2 regions of the Comamonas sp. MYb396 genome follow, and region 2 is predicted to be linked to the other one. Evidence: riboswitches for the same ligand, from Rfam matches in the RefSeq annotation. Region 2 holds a riboswitch; the other holds the start of a gene.

Region 1 (7,605 bases), on a different contig from region 2:
TGGGCACGCCGGTGGCAGCGCCTTCGGCCACCACCTTGTCGACAATGCCCTGGGCGGCGCGTTCCCAGCCGTCCTCGATGCGCGCAATGTCATCGGGGTTTTGCATGGTGCTGCCCTCGAAGTAGCTGCGCGGGTAGTTGGGCGAGATGTTGACGGCGGTGACCGTGGCGTGGCTCAGCTTGGCCAGCGCGAGGGCGTGGCGCACGGCCTTCTCGGACAGCTCAGAGCCATCGGTGGCAAGCAGGATATGTTGGTACATGGCAGGCTCCTTTCAGGTCAGACGTAGGGCAGGGCGACCAGGGGCCAGCCTTGCCGTGGATTCAACACAGAGCATCGCCGCTTGCGGCTTGAGCGGATGTCGGATCAGACCGCGTTTGTATCCGCTGACGCGGCGACTTGGAATAGCTGCTTAGCTTAGGCCGAGCAGGCCTGGGTGTTGATCAGGCCCTGGAGCTTGTCGGTGTCCAGAATGCGCACATGGCGCTGCTTGACCTCGATGATGTTCTCCTCGGCAAACTTGGAGAAGGTGCGGCTGACGGTCTCGAGCTTGAGGCCCAGGTAGCTGCCGATTTCCTCGCGTGTCATGCGCAGGATCAGCTCATGCTGCGAAAAGCCCCGGGCATGCAGGCGCTGCACCAGGTTCAGCAAGAAGGCGGCCAGGCGCTCTTCGGCGCGCATGCTGCCCAGCAGCAGCATGACGCCATGCTCGCGCACGATCTCGCGGCTCATGACCTTGTGCACATGGTGCTGCAAGGCGGTCACTTCGCGCGACAGGTCTTCGAGCGAGGAGTAGGGCATCACGCAGACTTCGGCGTCTTCCAGCGCAATCGCGTCGCAGGAATGGCGGTCGTTGACGATGCCGTCAAGCCCGATGATCTCGCCGGCCATCTGAAAGCCGGTGACCTGGTCGCGTCCGTCTTCGGTGGCGATGCTGGTCTTGAAAAAGCCGGTGCGAATCGCATAGAGGGAGGTGAAGGTCTCACCGTTGCGGAACAGCGCGCTGCCGCGTTTGATCTTGCGCCGGGTGGCGACGATCTCGTCGATGCGCTCCATTTGTTCGGCCGACAGTCCCACGGGCATGCACAGCTCGCGCAAATTGCAGTTGGAGCACACCACTTTGATGGAGTTGGATGTCATGTATCAATACCCGTGAACAAATATTCATGTAGGAACGGCGTTCCTCGTATGCGCCTATTGTGCGTGCAGGCGCCAAATGGGTTCTTGATGTACATCAAGGACGCGTGGCAGAGCTTGGGGCACATTGGGGGTCCGCTAGGAAGAAGCCACATGATTTCCCTGACCCCCGACCTGCTGCGCCGTTTTGATGTTCCCGGCCCCCGTTACACCTCGTATCCTACCGCAGACCGATTTGTTGAAGCCTTTGCTGCGAATGAGTACAAGCAGGCGCTGGCGCAACGCGGCACCGGCCTGGCTGGCAGGCTCGCTCCGCTGTCCTTGTATGTGCATGTGCCGTTCTGCGCCTCGCTGTGCTACTACTGTGCCTGCAACAAGATCATCACCAAGCATGCCGAGCGGGCCGACGAGTACCTGGACTACCTCGAGCGCGAGCTGGACCTGCAGCTGGCCCATGTCAGCGCCCGTCCCACCATCAGCCAGCTGCACCTGGGCGGCGGCTCGCCCACGTTCTTGACCGATGCCGGCCTCAGCCGCCTGATGGACATGGTCAAGCAGCGTTTTCATCTGCAGCCCGGTGGCGAGTACTCGATCGAGGTGGACCCGCGCACCGTGAGCCGCGAGCGCCTGCAGCATCTCTACCAGCTGGGCTTTAACCGGCTGAGCTTTGGCGTGCAGGATTTTGACCCGCTGGTGCAAAAGGCCGTGCACCGCGAGCAGCCCGCCGACCAGGTGTTTGCCTTGGTCGAGCAGGCGCGTGAGATCGGCTTTGAATCTATCAATATCGATCTGATCTATGGTCTACCCCAGCAAAGCCCGGCCAGCTTTGTGCGCACGATGGAGCAGGTCAATGCGCTGCGGCCCGACCGCATTGCGCTCTACGCCTATGCGCACCTGCCCGAGCGCTTCAAGCCCCAGCGCCGCATCCAGGCGCAGGACCTGCCCAGCCCGGCCGACAAGCTGGCCATGCTGGCCCAGGCCCTGGCCGCGCTGGAAGGCGCCGGTTATGTGTATGTGGGCATGGACCATTTCGCCTTGCCCGACGATGCCTTGGCGGTGGCCAAGCGCCAAGGGCGCCTGCACCGCAACTTTCAGGGCTACAGCACCCAGCCCGATTGCGATCTGCTGGCGCTGGGCGTGTCGGCCATCGGCCGCATTGGCGCGACCTACAGCCAGAATGCCAAGACCCTGGAGGAGTACTACGACCTGATCGACCAGGGTCAGATCCCCGTGGTGCGGGGCCTGGCATTGACGCGCGATGACCTGCTGCGCCGCGCGGTGATCATGGGCCTGATGTGCCAGGGGAGCCTGGCGATTGAATCGCTGGAGCAGGCCTGGCTGATTGATTTTGCGCAGTACTTTGCCGCCGAGCTGGCCCAGCTGCGCGAGCTGCAGGAGCAAGGCCTGGTGCAGCTGAGCGACGAGGCGATCAATGTGACCGAGCTGGGTTGGTACTTTGTGCGCGGCGTGGCCATGGTGTTCGACAAGAACCTGCAGGCCGACCGCAACCGGGCGCGCTTCTCGCGGATTATCTAGCCCGCTCTGGCAAGTCTCAGCCCTGCCAGGCCGCCAGGCTCTTGTAGAGCATGTACGCGGCCAGGCACAGCAAGATGCCGCCAAAGATCTTCTTGAGCTGGCCCACCGGCAGCCGGTGCGCGGCACGGGCGCCCAGCGGCGCCGTCAGCACGCTGCAGGTGGCAATGGCGGCCAGGCCGGGCAGCCAGATATAGCCCAGCGAATGCGGTGGCAGGCCCTGCAGGTGCAGGCCAGCCACCATGAAGCCGATGACATTGGTGACCGCAATTGGAAAACCCAGTGCCGAGCTGGTGGCCACCGCGTTGTGCATCGGCACGCTGCACCAGGTCATGAAAGGCACGCTGATGAAGGCGCCACCGGCGCCCACCAGGCCCGAGAGGCAGCCGATCACGCCGCCAGCGGCCACCTGGCCGGCCGTGCCCGGCATGGCGCGCATGGCCTTGCTGTTGGGCTTGCGGAACATGCGCAGTGCCGAGTAACCAATGAACAGGCCAAAAAACAAACCCAGGTAGCTGCCCTTGAGCACCGCAAAAATGCCCAGGCTGGCCAGCAGGCCGCCCAGCACAATGCCCGGGGCCAGGCGTTTGACAAGGTCCCAGCGCACGGCGCCATGCTGGTGGTGGGCGCGCACGCTGGACATCGAGGTGAAGACGATGGTCGCCATCGAGGTGGCAATCGCCATCTTGATCGCCAGCTCCGGCGCCACGCCCTGGGTGCCCAGGATGTAGGTGATAAAGGGCACCAGCACCATGCCGCCGCCAATGCCCAGCAGGCCCGCCAGAAATCCGCCGATCAGGCCCAGAAACGACAGCGGCAGCAAAACAAGAGGATCAGTCATGGCGCGCAGTAAAAAGGCCACCTGAAACAGGTGGCCTGAAACCCCGCTGTCGCGGAGAGGAGAAGACAGGTTGGGCAGCCTGCCCGAAAAAATCAGGTGTTCGCAGCGGATCCACTGGACCGTCATCCTGAACCGGGGGTTCAGGTGGGCAAGGGCAACCTATCGTTGGGTTCATCTGACGCGAGACGATCACGCTCAATAGGTGATGTACCAAGCCCGTGCTCGTAGAGCATTGGTTCAAGGAACTATAAAGTCCAGCAGGGCTGCGAACGCCTCCATTGTAATCGCTCGCGCCTGCTGCACCCACCAAAACTGCATGCCAATGTGCCTGGATTGGTCAAAAAAGATAGCTGGCTAGCTATATTGAGTAATGGAAAAGGTGGTATTTTGTGCGGAGGCATTGCATGGGGCGGCAATCTGGTGTTGGCGCCAGCTTGCCGCCAGGCCTCAGGCGCTGGTGTCCAGGGTTTCGGCAGCCTTGGCAGGGGCGGGCGCCAGTGCGGCGTCCAGCCTTTGCATGACAGACTGCAGGCGGGGTTCGTCCCAGTCGAGGCTGGCCTGGCCGCCGGCAGCGGGCTGGGCTTGGGCCTCGGCCATCGCGGCAGACTGGGCAGCGGCCTGTGCCTGCAACGCGTCCGCCGTCTGGCTGAGCTGGCTGTTCTGCACCTGCAAATCCAGCAGATCAAAGGCGACATTGAGGGCAGCCAGCACGGCGATGCGCTCGCGGCCACGGATCTTGCCCGCGTCGCGGATACCGCTCATGGCCTCATCGACATGCTTGACGGCGGCCAGCAGACGTGCTTCCTGGCCTTCGGGGCAGCCCAGCATATAGCTTTGCTGCATGATGTGTACTTCCAGCTGTTTCATCATTCGTCCTGGTCAAAGGTCTTGGGCAGGCGTTCGATCAGTGCATCCACGCGGGCGCGGGCCGCTGTCAGGCGCGATTGGAGGGAGTCGCGCTCCTGGGTCAGGGTGGTGACTTGCTCTTGCAATTGGGCGTGGGCGCGTTGCAAAGCCTCATGACGGCTCAGCAGTGCCTCCACCCGCTCAAGCATCAGATCCATAGAAGGCGTAGTGGCCATAGAGAGACAGTCTTCTTAAGTGCGCAATGGGTTTAACGCTAAAATTGTACCCGTTGGTGCTCGCCCCAGTGGTTCACATGGGGGCAGTTCAACGGGAAGCAGGAGCGCTGCTTGTGCCCTACAAGCCTTACGCAACCTGCGCTGCCCCCGCAACGGTAAGCGATGGTTGGCTTTTGCGCCATCCACAGCCACCACTATGCCACTGAATACCTTGAACAAGTGTTTGGGAAGGCGTGTGCTGTGTCATCGCCAGCCCGGATACCGGCCAACAATAGTGGAGGCGCGCGGCTGAGGCCTTGCTGCGGCCTCCGTGTTCCCCATTGCCGGCGGGGAGGCTGGCGCGGGGTGGTTCATCACCAACTCAGTGCATGTTTTCCTCTGCTTTTTCGACACGCCGCTGCGCGCGTCCCGCGCTTGCGCCCCGCTCGGGCACCCTCCATTCCCCCCGTTTTTTGGCCTTGGCCATCGCATCGGCGTTGCCCCTGTTGGCGCTGCCAGCACAGGCGCAGCAGGCTCCAGCCGCCCAGGAAACAGAGGGTAAAAACCTGCAAGAGATGGTGGTGACCGCCAACCGCATCGAGCAGCCGCTCTCCGATCTGGTGGCCGATATGTCCATCATTGATGCGCAGACCATCGAGCGCCAGGGCCCGGGCAGCGTGGCCGATGTGCTCGCGCGCGTTCCGGGCATCCAGATTTCGCGCAACGGCGGGCCGGGCACGACGACCAGCGTGTTCATGCGCGGCGCCGATTCACGCTTTACCGCGGTCTATGTCGACGGCGTGCGCATGGATTCGCAATCGACCGGCGGCGCCTCCTGGCAGTCGATTCCGCTGGCGCTGATCGACCGCATCGAAGTGCTGCGTGGCCCGGCCGCTGCCGTCTACGGCTCGGACGCGATGGGCGGCGTGGTGCAGATCTTCACCAAGAAGGGTGAGGGCGGCGTGCCCCAGCCCTATGTGGGCCTGGGCTTTGGCAACCGGGGCACGTTCACGGCCGAGGCAGGTATCTCCGGCAGCGCCGAGGGCTGGGATTACGCGCTGGGCCTGAACCGCTCGCAGACCGATGGCTTCAATGCCCGTACGGTCGCCACCGCCAACCCGGACAAGGACGACTACCGCAGCAATGCGGTCAGCGGCCGCCTGGGCTACCAGATCAATCGCCAGCACCGGCTGGAGGCCACCTTGCTGGCCAGCGATGTGAACTCGGGCTATGACAGCAGCCTGTCCGAGGACGACCGCAGCCTCAACAAGATGTATGCGCTGGGCCTGAACTGGCAGGCGCAGTGGACCGAGCACTACAGCACCAAGCTGCAGTTCAGCCAGTCGCGCGACTACTACGAGACCCGGCCCTCGCCCTACCAGACGGACACGCGCCTGCACAATTACCTGTTCCAAAATACATGGCGCCTGGGCGTCCACACCTTGACGGCCGCGCTGGAGCGGCGTGACGACGCACTGACCAATGGCGGCGTTGACCGCGACCGCCACCAGAATGCGCTGGCGCTGGGCTATGGCCTGAACACCGGCCCGCACACGGTGCAGCTGAACCTGCGCCGCGATGACGACAGCGAGTTTGGCGGTAAGACCACTGGCAGCGCCGCCTATGGCTATACCTTTGCAACGAACTGGCGCGCCACCGCGACCGTGGGCACGGCTTTTCGCGCGCCCACGCTCTACCAGCGCTTTAGCGAATACGGCGACGCATCGCTGCAGCCCGAGAAAAGCCGCAATGCCGAGCTGGGCCTGCGCTGGGCGCAGGGTGCCGACAGCTTCTCGGCCACGGCCTACCGCAACCGGGTCACCAACCTGATCAACTTCTCGTCGCCCGGCAGTTGCGACAGCGAATTTGGCTGCTATGCCAACGTGGGCAAGGCACGCCTGGAAGGCATTACCCTGGCGGCCACGACCAAGCTGGGCGCCTTCAACCTGCACGGCTCGGTCGACTTCCAGAACCCGCGCGATACCGAAAACGACAAGCTGCTGGCGCGCCGCGCCAAGCGCTATGCCACCCTGGGCGCCGAGACCCGTGCCGCCGGTTGGACCTGGGCTGCCGATCTGCAGACCAGCGCCAAGCGCTTTGACAATGCCGCCAACACCAATGTGCTGGGCGGCTACACCTTGTTCAACCTGTCGGCGCAGACCGAGATCGTCAAGGATGTGAACCTGATCGCCCGGATCAACAACCTGACCGACAAGCGCTACCAGACCGCACGCACCTATGCCACCGAAGGGCGCAGCGTGTATGTGGGTGTGAAGTGGATGCCGCGCTGAGCGCAGAGGGGATAAGCCAGCCATGACAGAGACGAAGGTTCAGGACCGCCCAACAGCCGCTTGCGTGGCCCTGCTGATTGCGGCGCCCGCATCCGGCCAGGGCAAGACCACGGTGACGGCAGCCTTGGCGCGCCTGCATGCCCGCCAGGGCCGGCGGGTGCAGGTGTTCAAATGCGGCCCGGATTTTCTCGATCCGCAGTGGCTGCGCCTGGCCAGCGGCCAGCCGGTGCATGCGCTGGACCGCTGGATGAACGGCGAAGCCGATGTGCGCGCACGCCTGTTCCAGGCCGCGCAAAGCAACGATATGCTGCTGATCGAAGGCGTGATGGGCCTGTTCGACGGTGCCAACAGCGCGGCCGAGCTGGCCAAGTCGCTGGGCATCTCCGCCGTGGTGGTGGTGGATGCATCGGCCATGGCCGCCACCTTTGGCGCCATTGCCCATGGCCTGCAGCACTATGACCCGGGTCTGCAGCTGGCCGGCGTGCTGGCCAACCGCGTGGCCACCGCCCACCATGGTGAGATGCTGCGCAGCGGCCTGCGCGATGCGGCACTGTGGCTGGGCGCGATGAACCAGGTGAGCCTCGATGCTGCGAAACCGCGCGCCAACCTGCTGCCCGAGCGCCATCTGGGCCTGGTGGCAGCCCATGAACTGCACGACGCTGCCGAGCGCCTGGATGCCGCCGCCGATGTGCTGGCGCAAACGCCGCTGGGCCAGCTGAGCTGGCAGGAGTGGCAGCAGCGCTGG
Region 2 (7,605 bases):
GGCGGCGCGCTGGCGGGTAGGACGTTGCATGGTCTGACAGGGACGTTCCGAAGAACGGATGGGCAATCGGGGGAGCGCTCATCATAGCCGCTTGGGCTGCGGCCTGCAGCCAGGCAGCGCTGGCCGCCATTGCCCTCCTTTGCCGCGCTACTACCTCAGAAAATCTGCAAGGGCATCTCCGCCAGCAGCCGCACCTGGTTCACATTCAGCTCGCCCTGGGTTTGGTTGGCCCGGTGCACGCCGTAGCGCAGCTGCAGCGCCAGCCCCTTGGCCTGGCCTTGCTGCACGGTGTAGCGCAGCAGCATGTCGCGCTCCCAGTGTCGGCCGCCACGGCCGCTGGCGCCCAGGTAGTTGGCATACACGCTGCCGGCACGGCTGTAGTCAATGCCCGAGCCGCGTGTATAGGCGACGCCCGCGCGCAGGCCCGGCGTCAGCCACTGGCCCAGATCGGCCTCGTACTTGAGCTGCCAGGACGCCTCATGCGGCGCATTGAAGTCCGACAGCTGCATCGCGTTGTCCAGCCAGATGGAGCCCCGGTTGACATAGTCGAATGGCGTATCGCCATCGACCTTCTGGTAACCCAGGCCCAGCTGGTGCATGCCGGCCGCATAGGTCGCCATCAGGCTCCAGGTCAGGTTGTCCACCCGGCCAGCCTTGGCCGCGCCGGTGTCCTTGTTGCGGTACAGGTTCAGGCTCAGCGAGAGGCTTTGCTTCTCGGCCAGCGCCTTTTTGTAGACGCCGCCCAGGTACCAGGTGTTCCAGACATCCTCGTATTGGCCGACGTAGCTTGACAGGCTCAGCCCGCTCCAGGGCGTGGCCCAGCTGCCCCCGGCAAAGCTGAAGGCATCGCCTTGCACGCCTGAGTAATTGGCCAGCAGGGGCTGGCCGTTCTTGCGCGCATTGCGGTCGGCCCAGCGGGTAAAGCGGCCGGCCTGCAGCGTCAGTTGCGCAATATCGTTGCTGCTGATCTGCCAGCCCCGGTTGGTCTCGGGCAGCAGGCGGGTGTCGGAGGAGTGGAAGATCGGGTTCTTGCTGCGCATCTCGCCCACTTTCAGCTCGGTCGACGACCAGCGCAGCTTGAGCGCCGCCCCTGCGCGGCCAAAGCTGTCCTGCAGGTCCGTGCCGTCTTTGGCGATATAGCGCGGGTTGCTGCGCACCTTGTCGGCGTCCGAGCCCAGGTTGATGCCGCCATAGGCATGCGCATCGAGCCCCAGGCCGACCACCCCTTGCGTGTAGCCCGAGCTGAAGTTCAGCATCAGCCCATAGCCGGCTTCGGCGGCCTTGTCCGAGCGCGCGCCGCCAGACACCACGCGGGTGCTGTCGCCACGCCGGTAGTCCAGCTGCTCATAGACCATGCGGTTGACCATGCCCAGGCTCGCGCCTTCGATCAAGCCCTTGGCCTCGTCCTGCGCGCCGGCCTGCGCATGGCCTGCCGCCAGGGCCAGCGCCGCCAGGCCGCTGCTGCGCGCCATCCATTTGAAATAAGTCATTGTCTGGTGTTGCCCAAAATTGCGATAGCGGTTCAGCGCGGCACCGAGGCGCGGCTGACGATGTCCTTGAAGCGCTGCTGCGCGCGCTCGGGCACCTCGGCAGGTACCTGCAGGCCGGGCAGCGGCGCATCGCCCACCTGCACCAGCATCACCATGCCCATCGCGTAATGGGGCAGGCACTGCACGCCATAGAGGCCCGGGGCATCAAAGCTGACCTCGATCTCCTCGTTGATCTTGCCCTTGAAGGGCTTGGCACCAGCGGGCGCCATGCCCGGGATGCTGACCGCGTCGTGCCCGCTGCTGCTGGCCAGGAACTTGATCTTGTCGCCCGGCTTGATCTGCAGGAACTCGGGTTCATAGGTCATCGGACCGGTGGCACTGCGGTTGCGCATCTTGACTTCAAAAGTCTCGGCGGCCGCCTGGCTGCACAGCAAGGCGCTCAACACAACAGGTAGCCAGGTTCGGTGGTTCAGGGTGGGCATATCGGCTCACAGTCAGGAAGAAGAAAGCGGACGAAAACGCAGCACGCGGCTGCCGTCCCAGGGGTCGACCAGCGCGCTGGCCTCGACGCGAAAAACCTGCGCCAGCAGCGCGGTATCAAGCACCTGCTCGGGCCGGCCCAGTGCGACGAGCCGGCCTTGCTGCATGACGGCCAGCCGGTCGCAGGCCAGCGCCTGGTTCAGGTCATGCAGGGCCACGACCTTGGTGACGGGCAGGCTGCGGATCAAGGCCATCAGCGACAGCTGCTGGTGGATATCGAGGTGGTTGCAGGGCTCATCGAGCAGCAGCACACCGGGCTGCTGCGCCAGCGCGCGTGCGATGTGCACACGCTGGCGCTCGCCACCCGAGAGGCTGTGCCAGGCGCTGTGGCGGCGGTCCGCCATGCCCACGGCATCGAGGGCCTGCTGCACGGCCTCCCAGTCCTGCGCGGCAAAAGGCTGCAGCGCCGAGAGCCAGGGCGTGCGCCCCAGCGCCACCGCGTCTTCAACGCTGATGGCATCCTGCGTCTCGGCCATCTGCGCCACCAGGGCCAGCTCGCGCGCAATGGCGCGGCGCCCCATCTTGTGCAGCGGCTGGCCCTGCAGCAGCACCTGGCCCTCGTTGGGCCGGATCACACCGGCCAGCAAGCGCAGCAGGCTAGACTTGCCCGAGCCATTGGGGCCAATCAAGCCCAGCATCTCCTGGCGCTGCACCGGCAAGCTGACCTGCTCGACAACCGGCCGGCCTTGCAGGCGCAGGCCCAGCGCGCAGGCCTGCAACACCGGCTGATCCGCAGCGGTTACCGGTTCCGCCGTCATCCGCGCCTCCGCTGGCTTTTGAGCAGAATGCAGGCAAATACTGGCGCGCCGACCAGGGCGGTGATCACGCCAATCGGCAGCACCTGGCCCCGGATCAGGGTGCGCGAGAGCACATCGGCGGCGATCAGAAACACCGCACCCATCATCGCGCTGGCGGGCACCAGGCGGCCGTGGCTGACGCCGACCAGCATGCGCGCGGCATGCGGAATGACCAGGCCAACAAAGCCGATCGCGCCGACGATGGAGACCATGACGGCCGTCATCAGCGCAGCGGCCAGCAGCAGCACCAGTTGCACCCGGCGCACCGGCACGCCCAGCGCGGCCGCCGATTCGCTGCCAAAGCTGAAGGCATCGAGCGCGCGCGTATGCAGCAGGCACAGCAGCAGGCCGGTGATCGCGATGCAGGCCGTCAGCACGGTATCGGGCCAGCGCACGCCGCTCAGGCTGCCCAGCAGCCAGAACATGATGCCCCGGGCCTGCTCGGCGCTGCCCGACTTGGTGATGATCAGCGAGGTCAGTGCATTGAACAGCTGCGAGCCGGCAATGCCGGCCAGCACAATCTGGCCGCTGTTGCGCAGGCCACCGCTGCCGGCGGCATGGGCCAGCAGGGCCACCAGTGCAAACGCGCAGAGCGCGCCAAAAAAGGCGCCCACGGTCATCGATATGGCGCCCGCACCAATGCCGACGACAGTCACCAGCACTGCGCCGGTGGAGGCCCCGGCCGAGATGCCGAGCAAATAGGGCTCGGCCAGCGCATTGCGCAGCAGCGATTGCAAAATGACGCCCGAGACCGCCAGGCCAGCGCCGCAGCTGGCCGCCACCAGCGCCCGGGGCAGGCGGTAGTTCCAAACAATGCCCTGGCTGATGGGATCGATGGCATAGCTGGCACCTGCCAGCTTGTTGGCCAGCACCTGCAGCACCAGGCTGGGCGACAGCGCCGTCTCGCCAACGGCGATGCCCAGCGCCACGCTCAGCAGCAGCGCCAGTGCCGCGCCCAGGCACCAGGCGGCCCCATGCAGCGGCCTGCGCAGCGCCGATGGGCGCGCTGATGCCGTTGCCACCATCATGCAAGGCCTTGCATCAGCGGCTGATCAACGCGCGGCCGCCGGGCCGAGCTTGCGTACCGCATCGCTGATCTGCTCCATGCCATCGACCAAGCGGATCGAGCCTTGCAGCGCATCGGCATCGACAATGACGATGCGGTTGTTCTTGACGGCATCCATGTGCTGGGTGACCGGGTCCTGCTTCAGAAACTCGAGCTTCTTTTGGTAGTCGTCCGCAGGGAAGCGGCGGCGGTCCATGCGGGCGATCACCAGGATCGATGGATTGGCCTTGGCAATGGTTTCCCAACCCACGGTGGGCCACTCTTCGGACGAGTCGACGATATTGCGCAGGCCCAAGGTCTGCAGCATGTAGCCGGCAACCCCGTTCTTGCCCGCCATGTAGGGGTCGATGGCCAGATCGGCGCTGGAGAACCACAGCGCAGCCGTCAGATGGGGCTGCTGCGCGGCCTGGACCTTGGCGACCGCCTTGGCCTGGCGCTCGCGCAGGTCCTTGACCAGGCGCTCACCCTGGGGCTGCACATCAAAGAGCTGCGCCAGTTGGGTGATGCTCTTGTAGAGCGCCTGCACATCGTAGGCCGCGGTGCGGGTGCCATCGGCGCCCTTGAGGTTGTTCTTGCCTTCGCAGTCGGAGGGCATCGCATAGGTGGCAATGCCCAGGTCATGGAACTGCTCGCGCGTGCCCACGACGCCGTCCTTGCCGACCATCCACTCGAACTGCGACACCACCAGCGCCGGGCGTTTGCCGATCACCGACTCAAAGCTCGGGTCGTTGTCCGCCAGGCGTGGCACCTTGTCATTGATGGCCTTGAACTGGGGCAGCACGGCATTGAACCACAGCGAGGTGCCCACCAGCTTGTCGCCCAGACCCAGCGCATACAGCATCTCGGTGCCGGCCTGGCCGATGGTGACGACCGAGGCGGGCGCCTGCTTGAGAGAGACCTCGTAGCCGCAGTTGTGCAGCTGCATCGGATAAGGGGCGGCCCAGGCGGACAGCGGCATGAATACACAGGCAGCCAACAGGGCAGGCAGCGCAAAACGGCGAACAGGCATCGGAATCGTCTCTCCAGGTAGAGGCTGGGCATGCGGGCCGTGCGAGCCGATCCGGTGCGGGCTGCTGCCCGGTGGAGCCAGGACAGCCTTGCGCAGACGAGACGCTGCTCACCGCCCGGACACCCCGCCGGTCATGATCAAAACACACGCACATCCGCCATGAATGGGTTTGCCGCAGCGGCGTTTGCGTCGTTCGCCTTGCAGCGCGCACAACCGGTGGCATGCCTGTTTCTCTGTGCAAACCGGGGGCTTGCCAGTGGCTTGTGAATGCATAACCTTGGCAGGTCTCCTGACTGGCCGGTCTGCGCAGACCATCGCCTTCCCGAACCGCAGTTCAGTGGCGCATGGATGGCCTGCTCGCGGCCTACAGTTGCGGGGGCAGTTCCGTTTGGGGCGCTGGCTGCCGGCTCGCGCTCCCTGGATTCCCTCATGCCCCGGCACCCTGCCGTGCGCATGTTCTTGCGAAACCAAAGTGGCTGTACTGTAGCCGATTTACAGCGCCTGCATGCTAAGCTGCAGGCCGTTTGATGGCCATGAACCACCCACCCACTACACCCAGCGCATACGGCATCCGCCGCGTTGACCATCTCGCGCCGGTGGCAGCCTTTTTGCAGGCGGCGCGCCAGGCCATGTTTGGCGATCGGGTCGATACCAGCACACCGCAGGCCGATCTGCGCGACTTTGCCTCGGTCTATGCACCGCCCGGCGGCTGCATGCTGGCGGCCTGGCAGGGCGACCGCATCATCGGCAGCATCGCCTACCGCGCCTATGACGGGCGCTTTGCCCACCTGGCGGTGCCCAGCGCAGGCACCGCCGAGGTGGTGCGCCTGTATGTGGACCCGGCCTGGCGCCGCCAAGGCCTGGCTGGCGAACTGTTCGCGCAGCTGCGGCAGCGGGCGCTGCAGCAGGGTGTGCAGCGGCTCTACCTGCACACGCATCCTTTTTTGCCGGGCGCACAGGCCTTTTGGCAGCGCCAGGGCTTTGTCAGCCTGCACCAGGATGCCGACCCGCTGTGGCAAACCCTCCATATGCAGCAGGTGCTGCAGACCAGCTCCACTCCGACCCATCCGCTACGGACGTAAAAAAACCACCGCATGCGGTGGTTTTCCTGTGGCAGTTGCGCAAACAGCGGATCAGCGCTTCTTGCGGTATTTTTGCAGGGCGGCAATCTGGGCGGCCATGACGGACAGCTCGGATTGGGCCTTGGCCAGGTCAAGCTCGCCCTTGGCGTTCTTGAGGGCTTCTTCAGCCTTTTGCTTGGCTTCAACCGCTTTTTGCTCGTCCAGGTCCTTGCCGCGCACAGCGGTGTCGGACAGCACGGTCACGCAGTCGGGTTGCACTTCGAGAATGCCACCAGCCACGAAGATGAACTCTTCGCCGCCGTCGGCCTTCTCAATGCGCACCGAACCCGGCTTGATGCGGGTGATCAACGGCGTGTGGCGGGCGTAGATACCGAGTTCGCCCATTTCACCAGGCAAAGCCACAAAGCGGGCTTCGCCGGAGAAGATGGATTCTTCAGCACTGACCACATCAACGTGGAAGGTGTTCATCTTTGATCCTCAGAGTGAAAAAGAAACTAGTTCGCGAGCAGGGCTGCGTGCTGCAGCCCGTTCTGCAAAGCTTAGATCTTCTTCGCCTTCTCGATGGCTTCGTCGATCGTGCCAACCATGTAGAAGGCTTGCTCGGGCAGGTGGTCGCACTCGCCGTTGACGATCATCTTGAAGCCGCGGATGGTTTCCGACAGCGGCACGTACTTGCCTGGAGCGCCCGTGAACACTTCAGCAACGTGGAAAGGCTGCGACAGGAAACGCTGGATCTTGCGAGCGCGGGCCACGACGAGCTTGTCTTCGGGAGCCAGTTCGTCCATACCCAGAATCGCAATGATGTCGCGCAGTTCGGTGTAGCGCTGCAGGGTACCCTGCACTTGGCGGGCTACCGAGTAGTGCTCTTCACCCACCACTTGGGGGTCCAGCTGGCGGCTGGTCGAAGCCAGTGGGTCCACCGCAGGGTAGATACCCAGCGAAGCGATGTCACGCGACAGCGCCACGGTGGAGTCCAAGTGAGCGAAGGTCGTTGCTGGCGATGGATCGGTGTAATCGTCCGCTGGCACGTAGACGGCCTGGATCGAGGTGATCGAACCCACCTTGGTCGAGGTGATACGCTCTTGCAGACGGCCCATTTCTTCGGCCAGCGTAGGCTGGTAGCCCACGGCCGAAGGCATACGGCCCAGCAGCGCGGACACTTCGGTACCGGCCAGCGTGTAGCGGTAGATGTTGTCCACGAAGAACAGCACGTCCTTGCCTTCGTCACGGAACGCTTCAGCCATGGTCAGGCCGGTCAGCGCAACGCGCAGACGGTTTCCTGGTGGCTCGTTCATCTGGCCGTACACCATGGCAACCTTCGAGTCGTTGAGCGACTCCTGGTTCACCACACCGGCGTCCGACATTTCGTGGTAGAAGTCGTTACCTTCACGGGTACGCTCACCCACGCCGGCGAACACGGACAGACCGCTGTGCGCCTTGGCGATGTTGTTGATGAGCTCCATCATGTTCACGGTCTTGCCCACACCGGCACCACCGAACAGACCGACCTTACCGCCCTTGGCGAACGGGCACACCAGGTCAATCACCTTGATGCCGGTTTCCAGCAGTTCCTGTGCAGGGGCCAGCTCGTCATAAGCGGGCGCCTTGCGGTGGATGGAAG

Evidence for each region. A riboswitch is a leader RNA that binds a small molecule or an ion and turns the genes downstream of it on or off. The one in region 2 is predicted to bind cobalamin.
Region 1: linked by a shared signal. The riboswitch ahead of WH265_RS13410 (TonB-dependent receptor domain-containing protein) and the one ahead of WH265_RS19695 (ABC transporter substrate-binding protein) in region 2 are both predicted to bind cobalamin.

The regions. Positions count from the first base shown of each region.
Region 1 covers NZ_JBBGYU010000005.1:174,696-182,300, forward strand. The annotation lists gene WH265_RS13380 (universal stress protein) at 1-259, opposite strand, end outside; gene fnr (fumarate/nitrate reduction transcriptional regulator Fnr) at 415-1,137, opposite strand; gene hemN (oxygen-independent coproporphyrinogen III oxidase) at 1,288-2,670, shown strand; gene WH265_RS13395 (sulfite exporter TauE/SafE family protein) at 2,687-3,508, opposite strand; gene WH265_RS13400 (cell division protein ZapA) at 3,956-4,375, opposite strand; gene WH265_RS13405 (hypothetical protein) at 4,375-4,590, opposite strand; cobalamin riboswitch at 4,630-4,874, shown strand; gene WH265_RS13410 (TonB-dependent receptor domain-containing protein) at 4,959-6,860, shown strand; gene WH265_RS13415 (cobyrinate a,c-diamide synthase) at 6,883-7,605, shown strand, end outside.
Region 2 covers NZ_JBBGYU010000009.1:138,549-146,153, reverse strand. The annotation lists gene WH265_RS19720 (Fur family transcriptional regulator) at 1-30, opposite strand, end outside; gene WH265_RS19715 (OprD family outer membrane porin) at 156-1,490, opposite strand; gene WH265_RS19710 (pseudoazurin) at 1,523-1,972, opposite strand; gene WH265_RS19705 (ABC transporter ATP-binding protein) at 1,985-2,788, opposite strand; gene WH265_RS19700 (FecCD family ABC transporter permease) at 2,785-3,855, opposite strand; gene WH265_RS19695 (ABC transporter substrate-binding protein) at 3,880-4,902, opposite strand; cobalamin riboswitch at 5,165-5,389, opposite strand; gene WH265_RS19690 (GNAT family N-acetyltransferase) at 5,436-5,984, shown strand; gene WH265_RS19685 (F0F1 ATP synthase subunit epsilon) at 6,036-6,452, opposite strand; gene atpD (F0F1 ATP synthase subunit beta) at 6,524-7,605, opposite strand, start outside.